3 regions of the Actinosynnema sp. NPDC050436 genome follow, and region 3 is predicted to be linked to each of the others. Evidence: riboswitches for the same ligand, from Rfam matches in the RefSeq annotation. Region 3 holds a riboswitch; each other region holds the start of a gene.
What was found. A riboswitch is a leader RNA that binds a small molecule or an ion and turns the genes downstream of it on or off. The one in region 3 is predicted to bind S-adenosylmethionine.
Positions count from the first base shown of each region.

Region 1 (5,913 bases), on a different contig from region 3:
ACGCCGAGCACCTGGTGCTGTCGCCCGCCGACCTGCCCGCCCTGTTCACCGACCCGGCGCGGGCCACCGACACCGACGAGCCCACCACGTGCACCCGCACCGACGCCCTGGAGCGCCACGTCGTCGGCCTGCTCGCCGACCGGGGCTACCACCACCACGTCGGCGGGCACGGCGGCGACGAGCTGTTCCTCCCGGTGCACGGCCACCTCCACGGCCTGCTGCGCCGCGCCCCGGTGACCGCGCTGCGGCTGCTGCGCGCCCACCGGGCGGTCGAGCGCTGGCCGCCGGCCGAGACCCTGCGCGGTCTTCTCGCCCGGCCCGGCACCGTCTCCGGCTGGTGGCGCGACCAGGCCGCCGGCCTCACCCGGCCCGGGGCACCGCAACGCGGTCCCCTGTTCGGCTGGGGCCTGAGCCCGCTGCGCGCCTCCTCGTGCGCGACGCCGGAGGCCGTCGCCACCGCACGGGCGGCGTTGCGCCGCGCCGCCGACGACGCCGAGCCCCTGGCCGCCGACCCGGGGCAGCACCAGACGGTGCTGGTGCTGCGCACCGCTGCGGCGGGCTACCGGCACCTGGCCGCCCTGCACGCCGAGCAGCACGTCTTCCTCGACCTGCCCTACCTCGACGACCGGGTCCTCGACGCCGTCCTGTCCGTCCAGGCGCACCACCGCTCCACGCCCTGGCAGTACAAGCGGCTGCTCGCCGAGGCCATGCGCGGCATCCTGCCCGAGCCGCTGCGCCGGCGGCAGACCAAGGGCGACTTCAGCGCCGAGGCGTACGACGGGCTGCGCCGCAACGCCGCCGCCGTCCGGGACCTGTTCGCGGACTCGCTGCTCGCCGAGCGCGGGCTGGTCGACCCCGACCGGGTCCGGCGGCTCACGGAGACCGCGCACGTCGTGGAGGACCACCAGTTCGCGGTGGAGGACCTCATCGGCTGCGAGGCGTGGCTGCGCGCCGGGTCCGTCGTCGGCCCGGCGCGGTAGCGCGGTCAGCCCTCGGCGCGCAGCAGTTCCAGCGCGTCGGCCAGGTCGGCCGGGTACTCGCTGGTGAACGAGACCCACTGGCCGTCGGCCGGGTGGTAGAAGCCCAGCGTGCGCGCGTGCAGCCACTGCCGGGTCACGCCCAGCCGCTTGGCCAGCACCGGGTCCGCGCCGTAGGTCAGGTCGCCCACGCACGGGTGGCGCAGCGCGGAGAAGTGCACCCGGATCTGGTGGGTGCGCCCGGTCTCCAGGTGCACGTCGAGCAGCGACGCCGCCCGGAACGCCTCGACCACCTCGTAGTGGGTGATGCTCGGCTTGCCGTTGGCCATCACCGCGAACTTGTAGTCGTGCTTGGGGTGGCGGTCGATCGGCGCGTCGACGGTGCCCTTGATCGGGTCCGGGTGGCCCTGCACCAGCGCGTGGTACAGCTTGTCGACCGTCCGCTCCTTGAACGCCTGCTTGAGCGCCGAGTACGCGTGCTCGCTCTTGGCGACCACCATCACGCCGGTCGTGCCGACGTCCAGCCGGTGCACCACGCCCTGCCGCTCGGCCGCGCCGGACGTGGCGACCCGCACCCCGGCGGCGGCGAGCCCGCCGACCACCGTCGGGCCCGTCCAGCCGGGGCTGGGGTGCACGGCCACGCCGACCGGCTTGTCGACCACGATGATGTCGTCGTCCTCGTGCAGGACCTCCAGGCCCTCGACGGCGATCGCCTGCACCTGCACCGGGCGTTCCGGCTCGGGCAGCGCGACCTCCAGCCACGAGCCCGCGACCAGCCGGTCGGACTTGCCGGCGGGCTGGCCGTCGAGCACCACGTCGCCGGCCTCGGCCAGGGTCGCCACGACCGTGCGGGACAGGCCGAGGAGCTTGGCCAGGCCCGCGTCGACGCGCATCCCGTCCAGCCCGTCGGGCACGGGCAGCGTGCGGTAGTCGCTCATGCGTCCTCCACCGGCTTCACGTGGCGGGTCCCGTCGTAGTCGCGCTGGAGCGCGGCCATGATCACGATGATCGCGCCGCCCACGCAGATGCCGGAGTCGGCGATGTTGAACACCGGGAAGAACGTGCCGTAGGGCTCGACGACCGAGATGAAGTCGACCACGTGCCCGCGCAGCGGTCCCGGCGACCGGAACAGCCGGTCCACCAGGTTGCCCGCCGCGCCGCCCAGCACCAGCCCGAGGCCGACCGCCCAGCCGACCGACCGCAGCTTGCGGGCGATCCACAGGATGAACCCGACCACGCCCACCGCGATCAGGGCGAGGATCACCGTCCAGCCCTCGGCCAGGCCGAACGCCGCGCCGGAGTTGCGCAGGAACGACAGGTAGACCAGTCCGCCGAGCAGCTCGACGGGTTCCCGGCCCTCCAGCTGCTCGACCGCGACGACCTTGGTCGCGACGTCGAGCGCCAGCACCACCGGGGCGATCGCCGCGAGCAGCGCCACCCGGCTCTTCGGGGGTGGCGGCTCGGCGGTGCCGCCCGGGTCCGGGTCGACCGGGGCGGCCCGGTGCTCCGGACCGGTGTTGGGATCGGTGCTCACCGGGCCATTGTCCAGCATCCGTTCAGCGCAGGAACGGCGGGAGCGCCCGCTCGTCGTCCTCCGGCACCCACCGGCCGTCGACGACCCGGTACCGCCACCGCGAGCCCTCGACCACCAGCGACCGCAGCGCCGCCACGAACCGGTCGACGTGCTCGGCGGTGCTGCCCAGGCCCAGCGACGCGCGCAGCGCCCGGTCGCCCTCGGTCAGCCGGTGCACGGCGACGTGCGCGCAGAACGCGCCGTCCCGCACGCCGATGCCGTGCTCGGCGGCGAGCGCGGCGGCCAGGAAGCCGACGTCCTGCCCGTGCACCACGAAGCTCACCACGCCCACCCGGTCCTGCCCGGGGCCGAACAGCGACAGCTCGTGCGCGCCGGGCACGGTCGCCAGGCCGGCGCGCAGCCGGGCCAGCAGCTCCCGCTCGTGCGCGGTGGTCTGCTCCCAGTGCCGGCCCAGCACGTCGCAGGCCACCGCGAGGGCGTGCACGCCCACGACGTTCGGCGACCCGGCCTCGTGCCGCTCCGGCACCGCCGACCAGGCCACGCCCAGCCGGTCGCCGTGGTCGGTGACCCGCGCGGTCGCGCCGCCGCCGACCAGGTACGGGTCGGCGGCCTGGAGCCAGTCGGCCCGGCCGACCAGCACGCCGGTGCCGAACGGGGCGTAGACCTTGTGGCCGGAGAGCACCGCGTAGTCCACGTCCAGCGCCCGCAGGTCCACCGGGCGGTGCGGGGCGAGCTGCGCGGCGTCGAGCGCGACCCGGGCGCCGTGCCGGCGGGCGACGGCGGCGAGTTCGGCCACCGGCCACACCTCGCCGGTCACGTTCGACGCGCCGGTCACCACGACCAGCCGGGGGCCTTCGGGGGTGGCGCGCAGCGCGCGGTCGAGCTCCAGCACGGCCTCGGCGGGCCTAGCCGGGGTGACCAGGCGGCGCACGTTCGGGCCGCGCCACGGCAGCAGCGCCGCGTGGTGGTCGGTGTCGAACAGCACCACGGAGGTGTGCCGGGGCAGGCTGCGGGCCAGCAGGTTCAGCGAGTCGGTGGTGTTGCGGGTGAACACGACGGTGTCGGTGTCGCGGGCACCGAGGAAGCGGCGCACCGAGTCGCGGGCCTGCTCGTAGACCCGGGTGGACACCTGGGAGGCGAAGCCCGCGCCCCGGTGCACGCTGGCGTACCAGGGCAGCAGCTCGTCCACGGCGTCGCGGACCTGCTCCAGGCAGGGTGCGCTGGCGGCGTGGTCGAGGTTGGCGTACTCGACGCGCTCGCCGGTGACCAGCGGGACGCGCAGCGACGCCCCGACGACGCGGGGCAGGGCGGCGATCGATCCGGGAACTGCGACGGTCATGACAACCTCCGACGGGTCCGGCGGACTCCGTGGCATGGGAGGCCCGCGCTTGCCCGACGCCCTGCGCGCCAGGCCAGGTCCTCATCGGGGGCACCCCACCGCGGTAGGAGGGTTGCCGGCCAGCTAGCCCGAGCTTCGCGCTGGCACTCATGACCTCGGGACCGAAGTTAGCCCACGGCACCGCGCCGAGTCGAGGCCCGTTCACGATCCGGGAGCCCGCCCGCCGCTTCCGCCCGCCGTGCGGGAACCGCCAGGGCCCGGCGGCTCCCGCAGGTCACGGCGGCGATCACCGCACCGGTCCGCCCGCCCGGTACCGCCCTCCGGGCGCGACCGGGATCACAGCGGGGACCGGCGGGTCACGGCAGGCCCGCGTCGCCCTTCCACCGGGCGTAGCGGCCGGCGCGGTCGACGGCGCGGATGCGCTTCTCGGCCGCCGTGCGGGCCGCGTCCGTGCAGACCACCAGCAACTGGTCGTGCACCTGGAGGCGGGTGGTGGCCTGCGGGGTGAACCCGTCGTCGCCGCGCACCACCAGGCTCACCGCCGCGCCCGGCGGCAGCCGCAGCTCGCTGAGGTAGACGCCGTGCAGCTTGGACCCGGTCTGGATGCGCACCTGGAGCAGCTCCGCGCCCAGCTCGTCCAGCGCCGAGGAGTCGACCTGGACCTCCTGCGCCTCGCCGGAGCGCACCAGCCCGAGCCACTTCGCCATCCACGGCAGGGTCGAGCCCTGCACCACCGTCAGCAGGATGACCAGCACGAACACCACGTCCACGAGCTGCTGCGCGCCGTCGAAGCCCTGGATGAGCGGGATCAGGGCGAACACGATCGGGACCGCGCCGCGCAGCCCGGACCACGAGATGAACACCTGCTCGCGCCACGGCACCTTGAACGGCAGCGCCGCGCACAGCACCGACACCGGCCGGGCCAGCAGGACCAGCACGCCGCCCGCGACCAGCGCGGGGATCAGGGACTCGAACAGCCGGCCGGGCGAGGCGTACAGGCCCAGCAGCACGAACAGGCCGATCTGGGCGATCCAGCCCAGGCCCTCGGCGAAGGACAGCGTGTCCGACCGGTGCGGCAGGCGGGCGTTGCCCAGCACGAGGGCCGCCGTGTAGACCGCGAGGAACCCGGACGCGTGCGCCAGGTCGCCGGCCGTGTAGGCGAGCAGGCACACCGCGACCGTGGCCAGCGGGTACAGGCCGGTGGACGGGAGTGCGGCACGCCGCAGCCCGACCCCGCCCAGCCACCCGAGCGCGACGCCGATCGCGCCGCCGGCGAGCAGCTCGTAGGCCATCAGCGCGGGCGCGGTCCACGTCACCGGATCGGGGGAGGCGAGCAGCACCACGGCGATGTACACCGGGGCGTCGTTGAGGCCGGACTCCAGCTCCAGCGCGCCGATCAGGCGCTTGCCGACGCCCACCCCGCGCAGCACGCTGAACACCGCCGCCGCGTCGGTGGACGACAGCACCGCCCCCCACAGCAGGGCCGTGCGCCAGTCCAGGCCGAGCAGGTGGTGCAGGCCGAGGCCGGTCAGCCCGACGCTGACCGCGACGGACACTGTGGACAGTGCGATCCCCAGCCCCAGGGCGGGTTTCACGGCGGTCCAGCGGGTCGTCAGGCCGCCCTCGGTGAGGATCAGCACGAGCGCCACGGTGCCCAGCGAGCGGGTCAGGTCGGCGTCCTCGAACTGGATGCCGAGCACGGACTCGCCGAGCAGCACGCCGATGCCCAGGTACAGCAGGAGCGAGGGCAGACCGAGCTTGGTCGACACCCGCACCGCGATGACGGAGAGCAGCAACACCGCGGCGCCGATGCCGAGAAAGGCCGTCACACCACCCACTCGACCTCCAGTTGTTCACTCGGTGGTGTGCATTCTCCCCCGCTGACGTCGATTTGGACTAATCCGGCACCGGCTGTGCCCACCGGGGCCGCGCCGGGCGGTTGCGGTGCGGCGGGGCGGGGTCCACGGTGGACGCACCGCCGTCGACCATCCACATCGGACCGATCGTCCGCTCGGACGACCCGCCGGTCAGCCGTCGAGGAGCCGCGCGAGGCGTTCCCGGGC
Region 1 is NZ_JBFAJV010000019.1:92,431-98,343, reverse strand. Features, by position in the region: gene AB0I60_RS33080 (asparagine synthase-related protein) at 1-980, shown strand, start outside; gene AB0I60_RS33075 (RluA family pseudouridine synthase) at 986-1,915, opposite strand; gene lspA (signal peptidase II) at 1,912-2,511, opposite strand; gene AB0I60_RS33065 (aminotransferase class V-fold PLP-dependent enzyme) at 2,534-3,850, opposite strand; SAM riboswitch class IV at 3,891-4,005, opposite strand; gene AB0I60_RS33060 (potassium/proton antiporter) at 4,207-5,679, opposite strand; gene AB0I60_RS33055 (DUF167 domain-containing protein) at 5,878-5,913, opposite strand, start outside.
Region 1: linked by a shared signal. The riboswitch ahead of AB0I60_RS33065 (aminotransferase class V-fold PLP-dependent enzyme) and the one ahead of thrC (threonine synthase) in region 3 are both predicted to bind S-adenosylmethionine.

Region 2 (5,913 bases), on a different contig from region 3:
GACGTCCTGGAGGTCCTCGGACCCGACGCGGACGACCTGCTGGCGAGCGCCAACGTCGACGTCGACGAGCTGATCAAGCTCATCAACGCCGAGACCACGCTCCTCCCGCCGATCATCATCCCGGACGAGGTCTCCCAGGACCGGACCGCCGAGGGCCAGGCCGCCGAGCAGCCGAGCGCCCCGCCCGCCGCCCTGGTCGAGGCCGCCGGGAAGTGGAAGCGCCGCTTCCTCAAGGCCGCCGTCGCCACCGTGCTGGTGACCATCTCCGGCGGTGGCGCGACCGCCATCGCCATGGACAAGTCCGTCACGGTCGACGTGGACGGCGAGGCCAAGACCGTCCGCACCTACGAGTCCACCGTGGGCGAGATCCTCGCCGACGAGGGCATCGCGGTCGGCGAGCACGACGCGCTCAGCCCGTCGCCCCAGGCCAAGGTCGGCGACGGCGGCAAGATCTCGCTCGACCGGGGCCGGCTGGTCAAGATGACCGTCGACGGCGAGCAGCGCGAGGGCTGGGTCCGCTCGGTCACCGTGGACGAGGCGCTCGACCAGCTCGAGGTTGCCGACGAGGGTGCCTGGGTCTCCCACGACCGGGGCATGGCCGTGCCGCTGGGCGGGATGTCGCTGGAGGTCAAGAGCCTCAAGACCATCACGCTCTACGACGGCGGCAACGAGCCCAAGCAGCTCACCACGACCGCGCTGACGGTCGACGAGCTGATCGAGGCCGAGAAGATCGAACTCGGTCCGGAGGACAAGCTGGAGTCCGCCGGGGACCTGCGGATCACCAACGGCGCCGAGGTCCACATCAGCCGCACCGGCGTGTCCGTGATCAACGCGACGGAGGCCGTCGAGCCGCCCGTCGAGGAGGTCAAGGACGACTCGATGATGAAGGGCTCCAAGGAGACCGTCGAGGCGGGCGAGCCGGGCGAGCAGATCGTCACCTACCGGGTGACCATCAAGAACGGCAAGGAGACCGGCCGCGAGAAGCTGGGCGCGAAGGTCACCAAGGAGCCCAAGGCCAAGAAGGTCAAGGTCGGCACCAAGCTCCCGCCCGACGGCGAGGTGTGGGACCGGCTCGCGCAGTGCGAGGCCACCGGCAACTGGGCCATCAACACCGGCAACGGCTACTACGGCGGCCTCCAGTTCGACAAGCGCACGTGGGACTCCAACGGCGGCGGCCAGTACGCCGCGTACCCCCACCAGGCCACCCGCGAGCAGCAGATCGCCATCGCCACCAAGGTGCGCGACGCGCGCGGCGGGTACTCGGCGTGGCCCCACTGCCGGTCGCAGCTCGGCCTGCCGTAGATTTCCGGCGGTGACCGAAGCTGCTTCCTCGGCCGGCCCCGGGAGTTCCCTCCTCGGGCCGGCTGATGTGCGTCGGCTGGCTGCCGAGTTGGACGTCCGGCCGACCAAGAAGCTCGGGCAGAACTTCGTCCACGACCCGAACACGGTCCGCAAGATCGTGGCCTCGGCAGACCTCGGCCCGGACGACGCGGTGCTGGAGGTGGGCCCGGGACTGGGCTCGCTGACCCTCGCGCTGCTGCCCGCCTGCGCCTCGGTGACCGCCGTCGAGATCGACCCGGTGCTGGCCGCCCGGCTGCCGCTGACGGTGGCGGAGCGCGCCCCCGGGCTCGCCGACCGGCTGACCGTCGTCGAGGCCGACGCCCTGCGCGTCACGGCCGACCGGTTCCCGGTCCCGCCCACCGCGCTGGTGGCCAACCTCCCGTACAACGTGGCCGTGCCGGTGGTGCTGCACCTGATGGCGCTGCTGCCGTCGCTGCGCACCGGGCTGGTGATGGTGCAGGCCGAGGTCGCCGACCGGATGGCCGCCCGGCCGGGCAGCAAGGTCTACGGGGTGCCCAGCGTGAAGCTCGCCTGGTACGCGGACGCCCGCAAGGCCGGACCGGTGTCGCGCTCGGTGTTCTGGCCGGTGCCGAACGTGGACTCCGCGCTGGTCGCCTTCACCCGCCACGAGCCGCTGTCCACTGTGGACCGCGTGCGGCTGTTCTCGTTGGTGGACGCGGCTTTCGCGCAGCGCCGCAAGATGCTCCGGGGCGCGCTCGCCGGGTGGGCCGGCTCGGCCGCCGAGGCGGAGCGGCTGCTGGTGCTGGCGGGGGTCGACCCCGGCCTGCGGGGGGAGCAATTGGACGTCGGAGATTTCGTCCGGATAGCCGAGGTTTCCTCACCGCAATAGCCGATGATCTTTCGGCCGAAAGTGTGATTTGACGAACGATCCTCATGCAGGCTTGCGTTCAAGCCTCTGCGTCAGGTGTACTCGTGCTGCCATCCCGAGCGGCCGAGAGACCTGGCTCTACGACGCCGCAGCAACCACCTCCCCATGGAGGCAGGTGCTTCAGCCAGGATCGATGGAGGATCACGTGCCCAGGATGCTGCTCACGCGCCGGCGAGTCGTCGACCACGGCCGCCGCACGGTTTCGGGCTGTCGCAGCTAATCCGCCTCGGCGCATTTTCGAGTCCTCGTCGTCCCTTTCGGGACACCCTTCTTGAACCGGCCTTCGGACGCGCACGCCACGAGCGTGCGCTGCCGCGTGCAGTCGTGGAGCGAAATCGTGATCACTGTCGAGAACCTCACCAAGACCTTTCCCGGAAGTACCGGTCAGGTTCGCGCGCTGGACGGCGTGAACCTGGACGTCGCCGCCGGCACCGTCCTGGGCGTCGTCGGCCCCAGCGGGGCGGGCAAGTCCACGCTGGCGCGGTGCGTCGCGCTGCTGGAGCGCCCCGACAGCGGCGCGATCCGCGTCGACGGCACCGACCTGGTGTCCCTCGGCGGACCGGCGCTGCGCGCCGCCCGCCGGCAGATCGGCGTTGTGCCGCAAGGGGATTCGCTGCTGCGCCAGCGCACCGCCGCCGGCAACGTGGCGCTCCCGCTGGAGTCGGCGGGCGTCGCCGGCCCGCAGCGCCGCACCCGCGTCGCGGAGCTGCTCGACCTGGTCGGCCTCACCGACAAGGCGGGCGTCTACCCCGACCAGCTCTCCGGCGGCCAGCGCCAGCGGATCGCCGTCGCGCGCGCCCTGGCGGCCAGCCCGTCCGTGCTGCTGGCCGACGAGCCGACCTCCGCGCTCGACCCCGACACCACCGGCTCCGTGCTGACCGTGCTCGACCGCGCGCGCGCCGAACTCGGCGTGACCGTGCTCGTGGTCACCCACGACATGGGCGTGGTCCGCAAGATCTGCGACGACGTCGCGGTGCTGGAGGACGGCCGCGTGGTCGAGCACGGCAAGGTGCTCAGCCTGGTCGCCGACGCCTCCTCGCGCACGGCCGCCTCGCTGCTGCCCGCCGTGGACCAGAACCCGGCCGCCGAGGGCGCGTACGACCGCGTCGCGGACGTCGTGCTGGTCGGCTTCGCGGCCGTCGGCGCGCTGCTGCCCGAGGCGACCAGCCGGTTCGGCGTCGACCTCAACCTGCTCGGCGGCGGCCTGACGCGGCTCGGGGAGACCCCCGTGGCGCGGTTCCGCGTCGGCCTCACCGGCGAGCGCGCTGACTCGGCGCTGGAGTGGATCTCGGAAGCGGGTGGCGCGGTGCGCCGAACACTGGCAGGGCCCCAGGGAGTAGCTGCGTGAGGTCTGCGACACCCTGGTCCACCGTGCTGGACGACGTCCTGGTCGCCACCGGCCAGACCGTCTACATGGTGGGCGTCTCCACCCTGATCGCCGTGGTTCTCGGCATCCCGCTCGGCGTCTGGCTGCAGCTCACCGCCCCCGGTGGGCTGCGGCCCAGGCCCGTGGTGCACAAACTGCTCGGCTTCGTGGTCGACCTCGGCCGGTCCATGCCCTTCCTGGTGCTGCTGATCGTGTTGATGTCGTTCACCCGGTTGATCCTCGGCGGCACGATCGGGCCGACGGCGGCCATCGTGCCGCTGGCGGTCGGCGCGATCCCGTTCGTCGGGCGGCTGGTCCAGAACGTCCTGTCCGAGGTGCACGTCGCGGTGATCGAGGCCGCCGTGACGACCGGGGCCTCCACCACCCGCATCGTGCGCAGCGTGCTGCTGCGCGAGTCGCTGCCCGCGCTGGTCAACGCCATCGGCGTGACCGCCATCGCCCTGCTCGGCTACTCGGCCATGGCCGGCGTGGTGGGCGGCGGCGGCCTCGGCGACCTCGCCGTGCGCGAGGGCTACCAGCGGTTCAACGACCGCTACCTGTGGGCGACGGTCGTGGTGCTCGCCATCGTGGCCACCCTGATCCAGTTCGCGGGCAACCGCATCGCGCGCGGCGTCGACCGCCGCCGCCACGCCTCCGTCTGACACACCTCTCCGCAAAAGGAAATGACATGCGCATTCGTGCTGCCCTCGTCGCCGTGCTGCTGACCGCAGTGGGCTGCGGCAGCGGCCAGACCGGTGCCGCCTCCGACCCGGAAGCGGCCCTGAAGGTCGGCGTCAGCCCCGTCCCGCACGCCCAGGTGCTCAAGTACGTGGCGGACAACCTCGCCGAGGACAAGGGCCTCAAGATCGAGGTCGTCGAGTTCACCGACTACGTCCAGCCGAACACCGCCCTGGTCGACGGCTCGCTGGACGCCAACTACTTCCAGACCATCCCGTACCTGGACACGTTCAAGGCGGAGAGCGGCGCGAAGCTGGAGTGGATCGGCCCGGTGCACGTCGAGCCGCTCGGGGTGTACTCCAAGAAGCACAAGAAGCTCACCGACCTGCCGTCCGGCGCGAAGGTCGCGGTGGCCAACGACGCCACCAACGAGGCCCGGGGCCTGCGGCTGCTCGCCGACAACGGGCTGATCAAGCTCAAGGCCGGCGCGGAGAAGACCCCGTCCATCCGCGACGTCGCGGAGAACCCGAAGAACCTGGAGTTCGTGGCGCTGGAAGCGGCCCAGCTGCCCCGGTCGCTGGAGGACACCGACGCCTCCGTGGTGAACGGCAACTACGCGATCGACGCCGGCCTCAAGCCGTCCTCCGACGCGCTGGTGCTGGAGAAGGCCGAGGGCAACCCCAATGCCAACGGCCTGGTCACCCGCGCCGAGCTCAAGGACGACAAGCGGATCAAGGACCTGCTCGCCCTGCTCCAGTCCCCGCAGGTCAAGGACTACATCAAGACCACCTTCTCCGGGTCGGTCCTGGCGGTCTGAGTCAGCGGTCCGCGGTGGCGCGCTCTCCCCGGAGAGCGCGCCACGCGCCGTAGAGGGCCACGCCCGCCAGCGCGCCGGTCACCACCGTGATCGACCCGCTGACCAGGACGTCCGTCGAGTTGTCGCCGGTGGTGGTGAACGCCGCGAACCCGGCGGTGAACACCGCCAGCGCGGTGCGGACCAGGGCCGGGCGAGCCGGGGGCGCGTACCGGGCCGGGACCGGCCGGCGGGGCATCCGGGAGAGCTGCCGGGCGCACCAGGCGAGGGTGACCAGGGCTCCCAGGACCGTGCTCAGCCACTGGGCCAGCGCGAAACCGGGCATCCCGAGGACGTCGTCCTCCAGCGCCGGGAACAGCCGCACGCCCCAGCCGTCGTGGTGGGTGAAGGCGTCCCACGCGAAGTGGGTCACCACGCCGACGAGCGCCGAGGCGGCGGCGGCCGGGCCGAGGCGCGGCGCGGGCAGGTGCGCGACCCGGGACCGGACCGCCGCCGGGGCCAGCGCCAGCAGCGGGCGCAGCAGCACCGCCCGGTACAGCGCCAGGGCGGCCAGCGCGATCGGCACGTCCACCACGACCAGGCCCCACCAGGTGTGGGTGTAGTCACCGCCGACGGGGCGCAGCAGCGCGAAGTACGGCAGGTCCGGTGCCAGCGAGCCCGCGACCAGCGCCGACGGCACCAGCGGCCGGCGGGCCAGCGGCAGGACGGCGGCGACGTGCGAGGCGGTGAACGGCATACCCGCATTCGACCACCCCGGCCCGCGCCCGGACCCCGTGGGCACGGGTTCTCCACGGTTCCCCCGCAGGTCCCGCCGAAGCTCCCGGC
Region 2 is NZ_JBFAJV010000011.1:143,250-149,162, forward strand. Features, by position in the region: gene AB0I60_RS25585 (transglycosylase family protein) at 1-1,302, shown strand, start outside; gene rsmA (16S rRNA (adenine(1518)-N(6)/adenine(1519)-N(6))-dimethyltransferase RsmA) at 1,313-2,191, shown strand; SAM riboswitch class I at 2,278-2,370, shown strand; gene AB0I60_RS25595 (ATP-binding cassette domain-containing protein) at 2,568-3,578, shown strand; gene AB0I60_RS25600 (methionine ABC transporter permease) at 3,575-4,258, shown strand; gene AB0I60_RS25605 (MetQ/NlpA family ABC transporter substrate-binding protein) at 4,285-5,091, shown strand; gene AB0I60_RS25610 (DUF4184 family protein) at 5,093-5,824, opposite strand.
Region 2: linked by a shared signal. The riboswitch ahead of AB0I60_RS25595 (ATP-binding cassette domain-containing protein) and the one ahead of thrC (threonine synthase) in region 3 are both predicted to bind S-adenosylmethionine.

Region 3 (5,913 bases):
GACGAAGTAGAGCAGCGCGCCCAGGTTCGTCGCCACGTTCACGATCTTGGCCGTCGCCGACGCCCGCAGGAACGCGAAGCCCACCAGGCCCACCAGCAGGAACACCAGGAACGCCCCGGTACCCGGCCCGGCCAGCCCGTCGTAGAAGCCGACCACCGCGCCACCCGCCGCCATCACGCAGACCTGGGCGACCCGGCCGAACCTCGGCGTCTCGGCCACGCCGAGGTCGGGCTTGCGCCACGTGTAGAGCCCGACACCGACCAACGCGACCAGCACCACACCGTTGAGCACCCCGGGTTCGAGCGCGCCCGCAAAGGCCGCCCCACCCGTGGCCCCGGCGAACGCCGCGACCGCCATCGGGATCGCCGACGCCCAGTCGATCGTCGTCTGCCGCGCGTACGCACCGACTGCGGAAGCCGTGCCGACGACCGCCGCGACCTTGTTCGTGGCCAGCGCGTAGAGCGGCTGCCCACCTGGCCCGACCAGCAACAACGCCGGGAGCTGGATCAGCCCGCCCCCACCCACCACCGCGTCCACCGCGCCGGCGAGGGCGGCGGCCACGCAGAGGAAGAGGAGGCCGGCGAGCGTCACCTGCCCGAACCCGGGCCAGTCCAGAGCGGTCATCACCCGATCAGGGTAACCGGACGCGTGTACTGTTTTTCCGCCGAGGACCGGTGCGCGCTGCCCCGAGCAGCCCTGATAACCTCGGCAGCCGTATCGCGCGGCATTCCGCAATGGAGGAAGCCCACTCCGGTGGGGCCGATCACAGCGCGATGCGACCCCAAGACCGAGGAAACGGTGGCTTTCGCGTGGCGAACATCAAGTCCCAGCTCAAGCGGATCAAGACGAACGAGAAGGCGCGGCTGCGCAACAAGGCCGTCAAGTCGTCGCTGAAGACCGCGATCCGCAAGTTCCGTGAGGCCGCCGAGGCGGGCGACAAGGACAAGGCCGTCGCCCTCGCCCGCGAGGCTTCCCGCAAGCTCGACAAGGCCGTCACCAAGGGCGTGATCCACGCCAACCAGGCCGCCAACAAGAAGTCGGCCCTGGCCCGACGCGCCAACCAGATCTGATCACCCGGATCTGAGCAGAGCTCCCGAAGCGCCGCCCCTCTCCGGAGGGCGCGGCGCTTCGCTTTTCCCGGCACCCGGCACCCGTCCCACGTGCCGCGCCGCACCACACCACGCCGTCGGTCCCGCGTGCCGCACCGTCCGTGCCGCACCGTCCCACCGCAACGCCGCTCCGGGCTCAGCGCCGCCCGTACGCCGCGACGATCCTGAGCACCGCCCGCTCCAGGGCGTAGCCCGAGTCGGCGGCCACCCCCTTCACGTCGGCGTTGAGCCCCGCGACCACCGACATGGCCGCCGCCAACCCGTCACCGTCCCAGCCGCGCGCCTGCCCCTGCGCCTTCTTCACCTTCCACGGCGGCATCCCCAACTCGCCGGCCAGCTTGAAAGGATCGCCCCGCCCCACCGCCGAGACCCGCGCGATGGTCCGCACCGCGTCGGCCAGCGCGTCGGCCACCAGCACGTGCGGCACACCGGTCTGGGTCGCCCAGCGCAGGGCCTCCAGCGCGCCGCCCCGGTCGCCCATCACGGCCTTCTCGGCCACCGCGAAGCCGGTCACCTCGGCCCGCCCCCGGTGGTAGCGGTGGACGGCGTCCGCGTCGACCTTGCCGCCCGTGTCGGACACCAGTTGCGAGGCCGCCGCCGCCAGCTCCCGCAGGTCCGACCCGATCGCCTCGATCAACGCCCCAACCGCCTCCGGGTCGGCCTTGCCGCCCGCCGAGCGGATCTCGTTGCGCACGAACGCCTCGCGCTCGGCCGCCTTGGTGATCTTGGGGCACTCGGTCACCGCCGCCCCGGCCTTGCGCAGCGCGGCGGGCAGCTCCTTGGCCACCTTGCTGCGCCCGCCGCCGGTGTGCACGACGACCAGGGTCACCCCGTCGGCCGGCGCCTTGGCGTAGGCGATGACCGCCTCGGCGATCTCCTTGCCCGCCTCCTGGGCGGCGTCCAGCGCGATCACCCGCCCCTCTGCGAACAGCGAGGGGCTCACCAGTTCGGCCAGCTCAGGAGGGGTGAGTTCAGTCACCTTCACCCTGGTCAGGTCGGCCTGCGGATCGACCTGGCGAGCCACGGCCAGCGCACCGCGCACCGCGCGCTCGACCAGCAACTCTTCCTCGCCGACGACCAGGTGCACGGGGTCTGGAGTAACTGCGGACGCGCTCACGGACCCGATCCTCCCACGCCCCGGAACGCGTCCGGATGGTGGACGGATCTGGCTGCCGGTCGGGATCGTGCCGTAAGTTGGACGCCACAACTGAATACCGCTCATCCAGAGGGGCAGAGGGATCGGCCCGAAGAAGCCCCGGCAACCCGTCGCGCAGCGTCCGCTGCGACGACCACGGTGCCAATTCCGACCCGCGACGCGGGAAAGATGAGGAGATACCTCGCGATGACTGCTGTCAGTGTGCCCTCGGCCACCACCTCCTTCGACCTCGGCCCGGCTCGTGCCCTGTCGTGTCGTGAATGCGGCCACGAGACCCCGCTCGCGCCGGAATACGCCTGTCTGGAGTGCTTCGGGCCGCTGGAGGTCGCCTACGACTTCGGCCGCGTCCGCCGCGAGGACATCGAGGCGGGCCCCCGGTCGATCTGGCGCTACCGCGGCCTGCTCCCGGTCCCCGCCGACGTCGAGTCGCACCCCAACACCAACCCCGGCGCCACCCGCCTGGTCGAGGCCGACCGCCTCGCCAAGGCCCTGGGCGTGCGCAAGGTCTGGGTCAAGGACGACACCGGCAACCCCACCCACTCGTTCAAGGACCGCGTCGTCGGCGTCGCCCTCGCCGCCGCCCGTGAACTGGGCTTCAAGGTCCTGGCCTGCCCCTCGACCGGCAACCTGGCCAACGCCGTGGCCGCCGCCGCCGCCCGCGCCGGCTGGCAGTCGGTCGTGCTGGTGCCCTCCTCCCTGGAGCAGGCCAAGATCCTCATGACCGCCGTCTACGACGGCAACCTGATCACCGTCGACGGCAACTACGACGACGTGAACCGCCTCGCGCAGGAGCTGGCCGCCGAGCACGAGGACTGGGCGTTCGTCAACGTCAACGTCCGCCCCTACTACGCCGAGGGCTCCAAGACCCTGGGCTACGAGGTGGCCGAGCAGCTCGGCTGGCGGCTGCCCGACCAGGTCGTGGTGCCCATCGCGTCCGGCTCGCAGCTGACCAAGGTCGACAAGGCGTTCCGCGAGTTCGGCGAACTCGGCCTGGTCGAGGCCACCCCGTACAAGGTCTTCGGCGCCCAGGCGACCGGCTGCTCCCCGGTCGCGGCGGCGTTCAAGTCCGGCCAGGACGTGGTGTCCCCGGTCCGCCCGGACACGATCGCCCGCTCGCTGGCGATCGGCGCCCCGGCGGACGGCCCGTACGTGCTGGACGCGGTCCGCCGCACCAACGGCGCGATCGAGGACGTCACCGACGAGGAAGTGGTCGAGGGCATCCGCCTGCTGGCCCGCACCGAGGGCATCTTCGCCGAGACGGCCGGCGGCGTGACCGTCGCCACGGCGAAGAAGCTCATCGAGACCGGTCAGCTCGACCCGGACGCCGAAACGGTGCTGCTGATCACCGGCGACGGCCTGAAGACCCTCGACGCCCTCGGCAACCGCGTCGGTCCCCGCGCCAACGTCCCGCCCTCGGCCGAGGCCGTGCTGAACGCGCTGAAGGACTGATTCCGCCCGACCGGCTCGCGCGCCACGCCCCCGCCCAGGAGGTGCCCGGCGCGCGGGCCGAACGCGCCACCGGACCGGTCACAAGACGATGTCCGGAACCCGCAGCCACCCGGTGCGCGGGAACGACGAGAGTTCGGGCAGCAGGTACGGCCCGACCTCCTCGGTCTCGGCCCGCCACGCGGTGAGCTGCTGCGGCCACGGTGACGCCGTCTTGTGCCCGTTGTACCGGTTCGCGCGCCAGTCCTCGGGCGCTATCGACAGGTCGTCGTCGAACAGCGCGTCGGCGATCTCCTGGTACGCCTCCTGCGGCGAAGCCACCTCCACGGTGCCCACGGTCCTCGTGACCTTCGCCCGCGCCACGATCCCCCGGCTGCCTGTCGGCAGGTCCTCGCACAGGTAGAACTCGAACGACGGCCTCAGGTCCGCCGTGGGCCACGGGTGCGCGGAGTAGCCGGGCTGCCACAGCGCCCAGCCGAGTTCGCGCGGCGACCAGCCGGTGTGCAGCCGGACCCAGGTGTTGCGGTCGCTCATGGTCGTGCTCCTCTCGTCGGCCCGGTCGCTCGACCGGGCAGCGTTCTGGTCTTCCGGCGGCCGGTTCAGCCGCCGTTGTTCAGCGGGTCGCCACGGCGGACGACCCGAGGCCCTCCCGGGCCGGGCAGGACGGCGGTGTCACCGTCCCGGTCGGTGCGCAGCACCAACGCCCCGCAGCGCGCCAGGGCGTCCACCACCACCCCGCTGGGGTGGCCGTAGCGGTTGCCCGCCCCGACGCTGACCAGCGCGACCCGGGGCCGCACCGCCGCCAGGAACTCCGGCGACGAATAGCGCGACCCGTGGTGCGGCACCTTGAGCACGTCGGCCCGCAGGTCGACGTGCCCGCCGAGCAGCGCCGCCTGCCCGGCCAGCTCGACGTCGCCGGTCAACAGCACCCGGCCGAGCGGGGTGGTCGCCCGCACCACCACGGACGCGTCGTTGACCGCCGTGTTCTCCTCGCCGCGCGGCACCGCCCGGGGTCCCAGCACGTCGAGCTCCAGCCCCGGCCAGCTCAAACGCTGCCCGACCGCCAGCTCCACCACCTCGACCCCGGCACCGCGCGCCAGCGCGACGACCTGCCTCCACGCCCACTCCGGCTGCCGCGACGGCCCCACGGCCACCGCGCCGACCTCCCGCTCCGCCAACACCGCCGCCAGCCCGCCCACGTGGTCGGCGTGGAGGTGGCTCAGCACCACCAGCGGCACTCTCCGCACGCCCAGCCGGTGCAGGCAGGCCAGCACCGCCGCCGGCTCCGGCCCGGTGTCGACCAGGACCGCCTGGTCGCGCTCGGCGGTGGCCAGGACGACCGCGTCGCCCTGTCCCACGTCGCACGCCACCACGCCCCACCCGGGGACCGGCCAGCGCGGCGCGACCACGCCGACCGGCACCAGCACGACGACCGCCCCGGCGGCCACCGCGAGGAGCACCGCCCGCAGCCTCCGCAGCCGGAACACGCCCGAGGCCACCAGCACCGCGCCGACCAGCAGCAGCCCGCCCGTCCAGCCGTCCGGCCACGCCACCGCCGCACCGGGCACCGCCGCCGCGTGCCGGCCGACCGTGATCAGCCACCACGTGGCAGGCCCGGCCACCTCGACCACGAACCGCGCCGTGTCGAGGTGGACCTGCGCCACCACGGCCGCCAGCACCCCGAGCACCGTCGCCGGTGCCACCACCGGACCCACCAGCAGGTTCGCCACGACCGCGACCAGGCTGACCTGGCCCGAGATCCCGGCGACCAGCGGAGCAGTGGCGAGGTGCGCCGCCGCCGGCACCGCGAGTGCCTCCGCCACCCCGACCGGCACGCCCCGGTCGCGCAGCCGGCCCGACCACCGGGGAGCGAGCAGCACCAGCGCCGCCGTGGCGACGACGGACAGCCCGAACCCCGGATCGACCGCGAGCTGGGGATCGTGCAGCACCAGCACGACCACCCCGGCCGCCAACGCGGGCAACGCCGACTTCTCCCGCCCCAGCACCAACGCGAGCAGCGCCACCGCACCCATCACCGCCGCCCGCAGCACACTCGGCTCCGGACCGGCCAGCACCACGAACCCGACCAGCGCCGCCATCCCGCCCACCGCACACCCGCGAGGGCCGAAGCCCAGCAGCCGCAACAGCAACAGCACGGCGCCGCACAGGATCGCCAGGTTCGCCCCGCTGACCGCCAGCACG
Region 3 is NZ_JBFAJV010000005.1:382,343-388,255, reverse strand. Features, by position in the region: gene AB0I60_RS16640 (TSUP family transporter) at 1-624, opposite strand, end outside; gene rpsT (30S ribosomal protein S20) at 810-1,070, shown strand; gene holA (DNA polymerase III subunit delta) at 1,246-2,226, opposite strand; SAM riboswitch class I at 2,325-2,440, shown strand; gene thrC (threonine synthase) at 2,452-3,714, shown strand; gene AB0I60_RS16620 (hypothetical protein) at 3,793-4,245, opposite strand; gene AB0I60_RS16615 (DNA internalization-related competence protein ComEC/Rec2) at 4,311-5,913, opposite strand, start outside.